4 regions of the Thermoanaerobacter ethanolicus JW 200 genome follow, and region 1 is predicted to be linked to each of the others. Evidence: riboswitches for the same ligand, from Rfam matches in the RefSeq annotation. Region 1 holds a riboswitch; each other region holds the start of a gene.

The links. Region 1 has a riboswitch for fluoride ahead of crcB (fluoride efflux transporter CrcB). Riboswitches for the same ligand answer to the same signal wherever they lie in the genome.
Region 2: another riboswitch for fluoride. It lies ahead of EB239_RS00670 (MutS-related protein); the one in region 1 lies ahead of crcB (fluoride efflux transporter CrcB).
Region 3: another riboswitch for fluoride. It lies ahead of EB239_RS12195 (DUF6062 family protein); the one in region 1 lies ahead of crcB (fluoride efflux transporter CrcB).
Region 4: another riboswitch for fluoride. It lies ahead of EB239_RS12125 (dynamin family protein); the one in region 1 lies ahead of crcB (fluoride efflux transporter CrcB).

The regions. Positions count from the first base shown of each region.
Region 1 covers NZ_CP033580.1:451,137-454,321, reverse strand. Annotated here, with positions in the region: partial or broken gene EB239_RS02295 (HD-GYP domain-containing protein) at 1-787, opposite strand, end outside; gene crcB (fluoride efflux transporter CrcB) at 842-1,225, opposite strand; gene crcB (fluoride efflux transporter CrcB) at 1,222-1,626, opposite strand; fluoride riboswitch at 1,688-1,747, opposite strand; gene recR (recombination mediator RecR) at 1,796-2,395, opposite strand; gene EB239_RS02275 (YbaB/EbfC family nucleoid-associated protein) at 2,405-2,740, opposite strand; gene dnaX (DNA polymerase III subunit gamma/tau) at 2,807-3,185, opposite strand, start outside.
Region 2 covers NZ_CP033580.1:105,570-108,754, reverse strand. Annotated here, with positions in the region: partial or broken gene EB239_RS00680 (IS110 family transposase) at 1-624, shown strand, start outside; gene EB239_RS00675 (hypothetical protein) at 739-1,095, opposite strand; fluoride riboswitch at 1,340-1,413, shown strand; gene EB239_RS00670 (MutS-related protein) at 1,484-3,019, shown strand; gene EB239_RS00665 (MutS-related protein) at 3,016-3,185, shown strand, end outside.
Region 3 covers NZ_CP033580.1:2,422,864-2,426,048, reverse strand. Annotated here, with positions in the region: gene EB239_RS12200 (peptidoglycan D,D-transpeptidase FtsI family protein) at 1-1,187, opposite strand, end outside; fluoride riboswitch at 1,456-1,515, shown strand; gene EB239_RS12195 (DUF6062 family protein) at 1,570-2,226, shown strand; gene EB239_RS12190 (hypothetical protein) at 2,219-2,548, shown strand; gene EB239_RS12185 (HEAT repeat domain-containing protein) at 2,545-2,970, shown strand; gene EB239_RS12180 (MFS transporter) at 2,960-3,185, shown strand, end outside.
Region 4 covers NZ_CP033580.1:2,409,752-2,412,936, forward strand. Annotated here, with positions in the region: gene EB239_RS12125 (dynamin family protein) at 1-1,512, opposite strand, end outside; fluoride riboswitch at 1,616-1,675, opposite strand; gene EB239_RS12130 (class I SAM-dependent methyltransferase) at 1,863-2,492, shown strand; gene EB239_RS12135 (hypothetical protein) at 2,510-2,935, opposite strand; gene EB239_RS14660 (hypothetical protein) at 2,963-3,112, opposite strand.

The DNA.
Region 1 (3,185 bases):
CATGAAGCAATCCCGCAATTTTTATTTTTCGAGAAGTTTCTTCATCATATCCTATCACCTTAGCCATTTCATAAGCTAACTTTGAAATACCTTTAGAATGGTTATAGGTAAAACGGCTTCTATTATCGATAATCTGTGCAAAAACCTCTGCTATATCCTCTAATTCATTAATTCCTATTGAAACCGTGTCTTTAGGTTCAATCCTTTTTAATATACTTTTTATATCAAAAAATTTATAATCAAGCCAAAATTTTTCTTGTCTTGTAAGGTCAAGTAATGCATTTGCAACCACGGGATTAAACATCTTGCCAGTACCACTTTTTATACCTTCTTTGATATTATTCCGAATATTATACTCACTTTCTTTCCCAACCGATGAGGTGTACCGTATATCAAATTGATCAGATATAAAAACAATCTGAGCTCCTAAAGGAATAGAATCGCCATTTAGTTTAAAATGTCCGCTTCCATCGTAATTTTCATGATGATATCTTATAATATCCGAAAAATTTTCTCCAAAGGGCAACTTCTTTACAATTTCACTTCCTCTTTCACTGTGTTTCCACCATTCGTCTTTGTTAAAATCTTCGTATATATCTCCTTGTCCTATATCATGTAACAAAGCAGAATAATACACTTTTTTTGTTTCTTTTTCATCCAAATTCAGCATCTCAGAAATCCTTAGAGAAATATAAGCCACCCTTCTTGCATGTCCCATGTTCTTATACTCTTGCACGTCAAGGGCCAAAGATAAAGCAGACAGCAGATTATTATAATTCAAATTCACATTTTATTCCTCCTAACTGATATTTATTTTCTACTGACATATATTATACACCAATCAAATCAATTTTCCCATATAATTTCCGAGATAATATCCCAATACTCCTCCTATTAGTCCAAATATAATTGTTAAGGACATATATATAAATGCATGAAAATATTTTTTATTCTTGATTAAGTCTACTGTCTCATGGGAAAAAGTTGAGTATGTTGTAAAAGCACCTAGAAATCCCGTTGTCAGAAAAAGTTTAACATCATAGCTTAAATTTACATTTATTTTAGGACTTGATAAAAAGTTTAATAAAAACGCACCTAATACATTTATAATAAAAGTTTCGATAGGAATAACTATCTCTCGGTTTTCCTTTATATGCCGCGATATTTCATATCTCAATATTGCTCCCAAAATTCCTCCAATTCCTACATATAGTATACTTGTCACTGTTCTTCCTCCCGCTCCTTTAGTAAGTCAAAAGTTTTGTCAGCAAATTCAAATCCTAAATAAGACATCAAAAGGCCTCCAAATATTGATAAAATTATATAACTTAGAGCAATATAATCTTTCCCTGCTTTTAATAAATTTATTGTTTCCATACTAAAAGTAGAAAATGTTGTAAAAGCCCCAATAAATCCTGTTGTTATCGCCAATCTCAAATTAGTATTTACCTTGTACTCATCCATAGTAAAATTAGCAATAAAACTTAACAAAAACGAACCTAAAATATTTATCATAAAAGTTTCAAAGGGAAATGCAGTGTGATACATCTTTGTAAAGTAAATTGTTATTAAATATCTTAGTACTGCTCCAAAAAATCCTCCAATCCCTATATAGATGTATTCCATGAAAATCTCCCTTTCTGTTTACATTTTTGGGCAATAAAAAGCTCCTATTAGGCCTTATATCATCCTAATAGGAGCCATCAGCGTTTCCGCATTTATGGCGAGCTCCATCGCCTTCTGTTATTTACTACAAATTTATTATAATAAAGTACAAATGAAAATGCAATACCTTTTACAATTCTCTTCTACCTTCAAGAGCCCTTGAAAGAGTTACAACATCGGTGTATTCCAAGTCACCACCTACCGGCACCCCATGAGCAATCCTTGTGACTTTTATTCCTAACGGTTTTAATAGCTTAGCAATGTACATTGCTGTCGCTTCTCCTTCTATGTCAGGATTTGTAGCAAGTATGACTTCTTTTACATTTCCATTTTTTACTCTGTCTAAAAGTTCTTTAATTTTTATATCTTCAGGGCCAACGCCCTCTATAGGAGAAATAACACCATGAAGTACATGATACACTCCTTTATACTCTCGTATTTTCTCCATTGCAACAACATCCATAGGATGAGAAACAACACATATAAGAGAATGATCTCTTTCTTTATCACTACATATGTTACAAACCTCTGTGTCAGTTATGTTATAACAAATTCTACAATACTTTATCTTTTCTTTTGCATCAATAATCGCTTGAGACAAGCTTTTTACCTCTTCCAAAGGCATATTTATTATGAAAAAAGCAAGCCTTTGTGCTGTTTTAGGACCTATACCGGGCAACTTTGACAGTTCTTCTATAAGCTTCGCTATAGAAGTAGAATAATAGTTCATTTTTTCACCTCAAAACAGTCCAGGAATGTTTAGTCCTCCGGTTATCTTTGCCATTTCAGAAGCAATCATTTCTTCTGCATTCCTTAACGCTTGATTAACCGCAGCTAATACAAGGTCTTCTAACGTTTCTACATCATCTTTATCTACAACATCAGGATTTATTTCAATACTTACAAGTTCTTTTCTGCCATTAGCAACTGCTTTTACCATCCCACCACCGACAGTAGCTTCTACAGTCTTTTGCATTAGCTCTTCTTGCATTTTCTTTATTTCTTCTTGCATCTGTTGGGCTTGTTTAATCATGTTATTTATATTAAACCCGCCCGGAAATCCGCCTTTTGCCATAACACTATAACCTCCTAAATTTTATTCTAAAAATATTTATATGCTTTTTTGAATTATTTGTGAAAATTATATTATCTCTATATCTTCACCAAAAAACTCCTTAACTTGCTGTACAAGTAATTCCTCTTCATTTTTTCTTAATTCAAACTTCAAAGGAATTGCCTTCCCAACTAGTTCTTTTAATATTCCTTCAATAAAACTTTTGTTTTCCGCTTTGCTCAATTCCTCCTTTAATAAAGCATACTCTTCAGGATATTCTACCACAATTGTTCCTTTTTTTAAATAAGGAATCCCTTTTTCTATAAAGGCATACAAAGCTATTCTTTCTTTTTTTATCATTTCTTTTACTTCAGCCCACACCTTTTCTAGATCTATATCCTCTTGCTGTACTATTTGCGATGCCACGTTTTCTTCTTTTTCTTCTTCTGGCGAATTTATTTTTTTA
Region 2 (3,185 bases), 350 kb from region 1:
AGAAGACATAAAGCTATCAATTAATGGTAGAATGAATAAGCATCAAAGAGAATTTTTAAAGCTTTTACTCAATCATTTAGATGAAACGTATAAACATCTTTATGAGATAGAAGAGAGTATTAATGCTGAGATTGAAAAATACAAGAGACAGATTGAACAGCTAGATGGAATACCTGGCATAGATGTAACGGCAGCTGCTGCAATAATTGCTGAAATAGGTACAGATATGGATAAATTCAAGACTGCAGAGCACATTTGCTCATGGGCAGGATTAAGTCCCGGTAATAATGAAAGTGCGGGAAAAAAAAGTCCACTCGAGTAACAAAAGGAAACACTTATATAAAGAGGATACTGTGTGAAGTAGCATGGAGTATAACCCGCATAAGGGATTCATATCTTGCCACATGGTATTGGAAAGTAAAGCAGCGCCGTGGTACAAAAAAAGCGGTAGTAGCACTTGCCAGGAAAATATTAGTTATCATTTATACTATGCTTAAAAATAACACTGACTATGATGAAAGAATTTTCGATGAAGTGCGAAAGAAACAGGAAATAATTCGCGTTAAACGGATTATTAACGAAGCTCGCAAGTTGGGTTTAGAAGTAACAGTGTCCCAAATTTAAGTAGTATAATTAGATAACTTTACAAAAATTCCCAGCTGATGCTTTTAAAGCATTGGTTTAATATTTATTACCTTTTTTCTGGCTGGATGTTTAAGCCTATGCAGTTGTCAATGTTCAAAATTCTCCTTTTAGATAGTCTATTTTCGTGTTAACTTTTATATAACCGATAATCATGCCTTCAACTTGAGGTATACCGCTACCGCTTATCATAGGTTCTTTTTTCACTATTATACCCAATAATAAGCCTATTAGAGAAAGGAAAATTATCCAGCCAATTAACAAGTAAGGATTTGTATGAAGAATTTTGTATACACTTATTACAAGAATATTTGTTTTTTCAAGAATATATCTTAAAATAGCAATAATCAATCCAACAAAGAAACCTGTTATAATGCCTTCAACTATAATACGCTTGCGAAATTCTTCCCAATGTATTAAAGTATTGAATGTTATACTTTTACCTTTATTCAATAAGATCCCTCCCAAAACATAAAATGAATGAATATTTATTTTTCTCATATTATCATTATACTACAAAATAATGATATCTAGTATTTTATATTGTTAAGTTTACTTATAGAATAATAAGCAGTATTACAAAATTTGGATATAAAACAATACAAAAATCTTTTTATTTTAAACAAATAAACATAAACATTATGCTTTGAAGTAAATTTTCACATATTCTTGCAGGCTTCATAAAAAAGTGATATAATATTCAAAAAGGGATGAAGCCCCCTTTTGGAAAATCCGAACTGCTGATAAACAGCTGATGGCTTCTACGGTAAAAACGTAGGGGTTGTCAGCTTTTTTGTATTTAGTGCATTTGCCTACAACTTTGAAAGGGAGGTACTTTCTTATGCCTTTCCATAGCATATTATTTGAAAAAAACGAAGATGGAGTAAAAAAAGAAACATTCGAAGCGCCTGATTTTTTTGTTGACTTAAATCTTGATCAAATTATAGATGTCATAACAAGAGGCAAAGAAGAATATAATTTAAAACTGTTTTTTTACACTCCTTTAAACGATATTGATACTATCAAGTATCGCCATGAAATAATGCAAGATCTTGAAAATGAAGTTTTGCTTGAGGATATAAAATCATTTGCGGAAAAAATGCAAGAAATGCGCAAACACCTTGCTCAAGCAGACAAACTTTACTACAAATACCAGAAAGAAAGATGGTTTTTGGATGCTGTAGAAATCTACTGTGATGCAATTACTGATTTAGTAGAAGACTTGTCTTCTGTAGAGTTAAAATCTCGTGGTTTTTTAGCATTTCGTCAATATTTGATAGATTATATTAATTCTGACCGTTTTCAGCTGCTACTGAGTGAAACGAAAAAACTTAAAGCTGATTTGTCTACAGTAAAATATTGCTTGTTAATAAAAGGTAACCGTGTGACGGTTCGTAAATATGAATCTGAAATTGATTACAGTATAGAAGTAGAAAAAACGTTTGAAAAATTCAAACAGGAAGCAGCAAAGGATTATAAAGTCAAATTTTCTGATTGGCCAGATATGAACCATGTCGAAGCAAAAATATTGGATTTAGTAGCTCAGTTATATCATGATATATTTTCTAATCTTGATAATTATTGTATGAAAAATAGTGATTATTTAGACGAGACAATAGCTACTTTTGATAGGGAAGTACAATTTTATATTGCTTATTTGGAATATATGGCACTATTCAAGCGCGCTGGACTAAAATTTTGTTATCCACAAATATCTAGTAAATGCAAGGAAGTTTATAATTACGAAGGATTTGATTTAGCTCTGGCTTATAAACTCATCAACGAAAATTCGGCTGTTGTTTGTAATGATTTTTATTTAAAAGGTAAAGAGCGTATATTTGTAATTACCGGTCCGAACCAGGGAGGCAAAACAACATTTGCACGCACTTTTGGACAATTGCATTATTTGGCCAGTATAGGCTGCCCTGTTCCCGGAAAGGAAGCGCAACTCTTTCTTTTTGATAAACTATTTACACATTTTGAAAAGGAAGAAAATATTAAAGATCTTCGTGGAAAACTGGAAGATGAATTGTTTAGAATTCACAATATTCTTGCTCATGCGACATCAAACAGTATTATAATAATGAATGAAATTTTTACCTCTACCACAGCAAAAGACGCATTATTTTTAAGTAAGAAGATAATGGAAAAAATAATACAATTAGATGTGCTGTGCGTCTGGGTAACATTTATAGATGAATTGGCATTCTTAAGCGAAAAAATTGTAAGTATGGTCAGTACGGTAGTTCCTGAGAATCCGGCATTGCGCACATATAAAATTGTTAGAAGACCTCCTGATGGGCTTTCATACGCCATATCAATTGCTGAAAAATACAGGCTAACGTATAATTGCTTAAAGGAGAGGATAAAATCATGAAAGTTTTACTTATGTATAGAGATCATGATTTTGACCTGCAACAAAAATTGCCCTCGAACGAAGAAGCATTGATACAGGATTTAGAATTAAACACTTTGTTCAATGCTATGTCCCTTGGTGATAATTTTTTATTTGAAGTAGCCAAAAAATCTGTTTTATCCAGCGT
Region 3 (3,185 bases), 940 kb from region 1:
GCCGTAATCATTTGAATAGGAGTCACGGCAATTCCCTGACCAAATGACATAGTGGCGAGGTCTACGGGGTATACTTTTGACTTTAGCAAAATCATTCCACTGGCTTCGCCGGGCAGTTCAATCCCCGTAGGCGAGCCAAAACCAAAAGCATATATGTATTTATAAAAAGTGTCAAGGCCTAAACGTTCTACCACCTGCATAAAAACTGTATCACTTGATTTTTCAATAGCTTGCGAAAAAGTTATATCTCCCAAAACTGTCCAACTTCTAATTTTTCTACCGGAGACTATATAATACCCAGGGTCATAGAATTTTTCGTTTGGCGTAACTACAGCTGATTCTAATGCTGCAGAAGCGGTTATCACTTTAAATACCGAACCGGGTTCGTAAATACTTGATATTGCAGGATTTGACCAATATTCTTGTGAAGGTACATCTTGCGGATTATTTGGGTCAAAATCAGGCAAGTTAGCCATTGCAAGTATTTCACCCGTTTTTGGATTCATAACTATTGCTGTTATACCATCTTGCGGTTTATACTTTTCATAGCCATTTTTTATAGCTTTTTCTGTATAACTTTGTATTACAGAATCAATTGTGAGGACAATATTATCACCATTTGTAGGTTTGTAAAGCTTGCTTGGGACTCCTACTTTTCTACCTTCTGCATCTACAAGAGAGATTTCACGGCCAGGTACACCACTTAAGTATTTATTTAAAGAATATTCAAGGCCATACAAACCATTGCCATCAATTCCTGTGAACCCTAATACTTGTGATAGCATTTTGCCGTTGGGATAATTTCTCATAAAAGTATCTTCTACATATATGCCTGGTATGTTAAGACTTTTTATTTTATTTATATTTTCAAGAGGAATGGACCTGCCAAGTACAGCCCATTCTGATTTTTTATTTGAAAGAATTTTATAAAGTGAATCTTTGTCCATATTTAAATATTTATAGAGTTCTTCAGAAACTTTTTCTGGGTTTTTTATAAATTTAGGAGCCGCAAATACATCTCCTGCTGGAACATTACAGGCAAGTATATTCCCGTTTACATCATAAATATTGCCCCGTTGAGGCTTTAATATGATATCAGCAGTACTTTGCCTTTCGACTGCCATGGCAAGTTTTTCGGAGTTTATACCCTGTATCCATATAAGCCTTACAATAAGGGCGAAAAACATGATAGTAAGAAAGACGAATATAGTAAATGTTCGTTTTTTTACATATGATGTCAATTTTATTCTAACCCCTTTTTATAAAGATTTTGTTTATCCAATATAATTATACCATAGATATTTTGTGGTATAATTAGATAAAAAGATAAAATAATTAAGCTTTATTAAATGCTAAGCAAAAATCATAAATCCAAACCGAAAAACAGTCTTTAATATGTAGCCTTTTCACTTGTATTTTTGTTTAAAAAATGTATAATATTATTATAGAGAAAAATTAAATGACGGTGATGAAGCTCACCTTATTGCCGTGAAGGCTAATGGCTTCTACATTGTTGAATGTAGAGGCCATTTTTGTTTATTTGACAAAAAAGAGAGGATGAGAATCTGCATGAAGTTAGAATTTATTCCATTGTATGAGGTTTTTGAAAAATATAAGGGAGGTTGTCCAATATGCAAGATTATAAAAGACGAAGAAAAAGCCTATTGTGAGCATTTGTTTGAAGATGAGGTTTTAAAAGACCCTGAAATGTATGTCAAAATAAGAGAGACAAATTTCTGCCATTATCATTTGGAATTATTGAATAATTCATATGATAAATTGGGTTTGGCAATTGCATTAAAAGCAAATATCAGTTATAAATTGCAGCAGATTACAGACAAACGTAAGTCTTTAAAGAAAAAAAGAGCGAAAGAAACAAAAAACAAATGCCTTATTTGTGATTATTTAAGTGAAAGAGATAAATACCAGATGCATATATTGATAGATATTTTACATACTGATAAAGAATTTGTTGAAAAGCATAGTGAAGGGTTGTCTAAATTGTGTTTTCATCACCTAAATATGCTTATAGAAGCTAAAAAGGATATTACACCACAAATTGAGAAAATAATTAAAATAAATGAAACGGCAATTGAAAAAAATATTACTGATCTTGAATGGTTTATAACAAAATTTGATTATAGATTTCATGATGAACCATGGTATGACTCCAAGGATTCGTTTGAAAGAGCATTGAAATTATTGAGAGGTGGCTATTATGATTAGGATTTCTTTTGAAATTACTGATGAAAGCTTTGAAGAAATCAAAGAGTTAGTTGCTGACTTTGAAAAAGATGGTTTTACAGAAGAAGATGCATATAGAGCTATTTTTGAAATGGGGATTAAAGCATATCAAATAGAAAGGGATAATCCTAATGAAGATGACTTAAGAAGACAGCTTATTTCTATGGCGTCTAAATACTCTGCAATGAAATTTAAAAATTTTCAGTTGATGCGTGACAACCAAACACTTGAAATAAGATTAAAAGGTTATGAGTCTGAAAATAGATATCTTAAAAAAACTTTAGGTATAAGGGTTGATGAATGATGAGATATATATGTCCTGTGTGTTTTAAAATAGCTGAAATTGGAGAAGAAAAGTGCTCGAATTGCGGATATGATTTTAAAAATATATCAAAGGATGATTACAGTGAAAAACTTATAAAAGCTATAAATCATCCAGACTATAATGTTGCTTACATGGCAGCAAAAATAATTGGGGAACTTAAAATAAAGAAAGCAGAAAAAGTATTGATAGAACATTTACGCAATAATGGGGGTAAAAAGGACCCATATATTGAACAGATTATTGTTTGGGCTCTTGGAGAGATTGGCGGAGAAGAGTCTCACAGGTTTCTTTTAGAAAACAAAGATAAATTCTCAATTTTAACAAAAAATATCATTGAAAATTCTTTGGAGAAAATTAAAACAAGAGTGGCAAATAAGGAAGGTGAGTCAATTGGAAAATAAAGAGATAAAAAACAACGTGAATAATAACATTAAAGTCTTGGGGTGGGTTGCATTTTTTGGTGGATTAAGTCAGGATATGATTGTACCTATTTTGCCTACTTTTTATACGCAGATTCTGGGACTGAGTAAAGAAATGGTAGGTTTAATAGAGGGAAGTGTCACTACAGTTGTAAGCCTTATGAGAATAATATCCGGAATAATTTCAGATAAGATTG
Region 4 (3,185 bases), 950 kb from region 1:
GTCAACATCAATGTCTACTCTATCTAAAATCCTTTTTAAAATAATTTTTCCAGCAAATTTTTTAGGCAAAAAATAGGTAAAATACACAGGGTCTATTTCCAATGCACCAACATCATATCCTATCTTGTATGTAAATTTACTCTCTGCCGTAATACCACCTACGCTTTTAAAATATTCCAGATTTATGCCGAACAATTCGTTTGCTACTGTTTTTACTTCATCAATGACTGCATTGAGCCTTAAAAGATAAATAGACAAAGCTTTACTATATTGTTCTTCAATATCCCTTTCAATATGACCTTTTAATTTTTCAAATTCTTCTATAATAGCTCTTTCGAGGTACTTTTCAAGCTCTTTTTTCTGATTAATTCGACTAAAGTCACGAATACCGTGGTAATATCCTTTTATCTTTTCTGATACTCTTATACTGATAAACTGTTTATATTCTTCCATCTTTTTATCAAAATTCTGTAAAATATTTTTCATATCACCTTGAAACAATAAGGATATTTCTTTTTTGCTTTTTTCAACTTCTTTAATAAAGTTCTCAAAAGATTTTATATTAGATTCAAGACGCTCTAATGGAATTTGTTTCAATTTTATACTGCTTTCAAAAAAAGTTTGGCACATCGAAATAATTCTTTCAATATTTTTGGCATAGCTTTCAAGCAACACTTTTTCTTTTTCTTTTATTAAAAAATTCTGCAAATCATTTTCCAGCTTTTGAGTTCCACTCTTTTCAATTGCTTTATTATCTTTTGATATTTTGCCTTCTAATGCCAATTTAGCAGAAATTGGATAAATAGAAATGTTATTATTCTTTGTAATTTCTCTTACAATATTTTCATTAAAATTGATTATTTCCTTTAGCTCCATTTCATTTACATAGTCAATTTTATTTAAAACAAAAAATATTTTATTAACATTTTCAGATATTTTAGACAAAAACTCCCTTTCCAGTTCACTTATAGGAGGGTCTACTGAAAGCAAAAAAATCACAGCATCAGCTTTATTTATATAACTATATGCAACATCTGTATTATGTTTATAGACTGAACCAATTCCCGGTGTATCTATGATTACTACGTCATTACTTATAAACTCAAAAGGATATCCTATATGTATTTCCTTGACTCCTTTTATGTTTTTAGGGTTGTTTTTTTCTGTGCAATACAAATCCAATTCTTTAATGTCAATATTTTCACTTCTGCCATCATCATATAGAACTTTTGCCCATATATCAGGGCTATATTGGATTTTTGTTATAACAGATGTTAAAGGAACAACACCTGTTGGAAGTATATCAGCTCCTAACATATAATTAGTAAATGTTGATTTTCCTCTTTTAAATTGTCCTAATATCACAAGATAAAAAATATTATTGCAAAATTTATTTTTAACTTCTGAAACAGCTTCTCCTACTGCTTTAATATTGATATCTTTTGATATTCTTTCTATTTTTTCAAATATCACATCTAAACTTTTTTTAATCTGGTCATATTGTTTCTTCATAATCTCACCTCCTAGCCACAGTATAATCGAAATTCAGATATGGAGTGACATTTTTACTTTACTATCACCCCCTAAAAAGCAAAATAGTTCCTACTGGCTTTTACACCAAGTAGGAACTATCAGCCTTTCGGCGGTTGAAGTGAGTTCCATCACTTTTTATACAATTGTCAATATCATTATACCCAAAATGTAAAAACTTTGCAAGATAGTAAAAGCTAAAGATATGCGTGCATTATATTTTTTGTTATATGATATAATGAAAGCAAGGGGAGGTTTATTAAACTGTGACTTTCAAAGAATAAGCATAGAAAAGTGGATAAAAATTTAAGTTTTAGAAAGGATGAGAAATTATGCCTAAAATATCTGCTTTTGAAAAACATTTTGACAGATATGAAGAATGGTTTGAAAAAAATGAATACGCCTATCAATCGGAATTAGATGCTGTAAAATTGCTTATGCCGAAATTTGAAAAAGGGTTGGAAGTAGGAATCGGAACTGGAAAGTTTGCAGTACCTCTAGGTATAAAAAGCGGAGTAGAACCTTCTTATCAAATGAGAAAAATAGCTTTAGAACGGGGTCTTAATGTGGTAGATGGAGTAGCAGAAAATCTTCCGTTTGAAGACAACTCTTTTGACCTTGTTTTAATGGTGACGACTGTATGTTTTGTAGACGATGTGCTAAAATCCTTCAAAGAATGTTTTAGAGTACTTAAAAATAGCGGTACAATTTTAATAGGCTTTGTAGATAGAGAGAGCACAATTGGCAAAATATATCAAGCAAATAAAGAAAAAAGTCTATTTTACAAAGAAGCAACGTTTTATTCTACAAGTGAAATAGTTGAATTGCTTTACGAAGCAGGATTTAAAAATTTCAATTTCTCACAGACCATTTTTAAAAAACTTGATGAAATAAAAGAAAAAGAACCTGTAAGATATGGCTTTGGCAAAGGCTCCTTCATAGTAATAAGCGCTAAAAAATGATATTTGAACTACACTTTTTAAAACAAAGCTTTTATTACGTTGTCTAAAAAATCCCCTTCTTTGGGTTGCGTATCCTCTTTTGATTCTATTTTTTCTATCAATGTACCTGATAAAACAATTTGCACATTTTGATTTCTATCCACAATTATTGAGATAGGTTCCAAAGCTCCGCTAAGTATACCTAAAATAACCATTATCTGTGAAGGGGTTAAGACTCCCTTCTTTTTTTCATCTCCTCCTTTTCCACCTGTATTATCTTTTTCACCATTTTCCCCATTCCCTTTATCACCATTCCCTCCATCTACATCAGGATGTTCTCCACCTTCTTCATCTTTATCCTCCTCCTTATTTTCTTTTTGACCATTCTCTTCGCTATTTTCCCTTAATCCTAGCTTTAATAGCAAATCTTTCAATTGGGATTCTAAATTATCCGATGAAAACATGTATTTTCTCCCCCTATAACTTTTATGTCATCTTATTGGCAGTGGAAAAATTATTATCGCTGGCTCTTCAGGTTTTGCATAACCCAAACCGAAATAGAGAATCAACGAAAGTACAATTACAAGCAAATAAGCATTTAATCCTTCTTTTTCTTCTTTCATAGCGATCACTCTTTTCATAAAATTTTATATACTCATTTTTACATATGATTTTATAGTTTGTCTTGTGCTTGTACTGAATAATAAATATAGG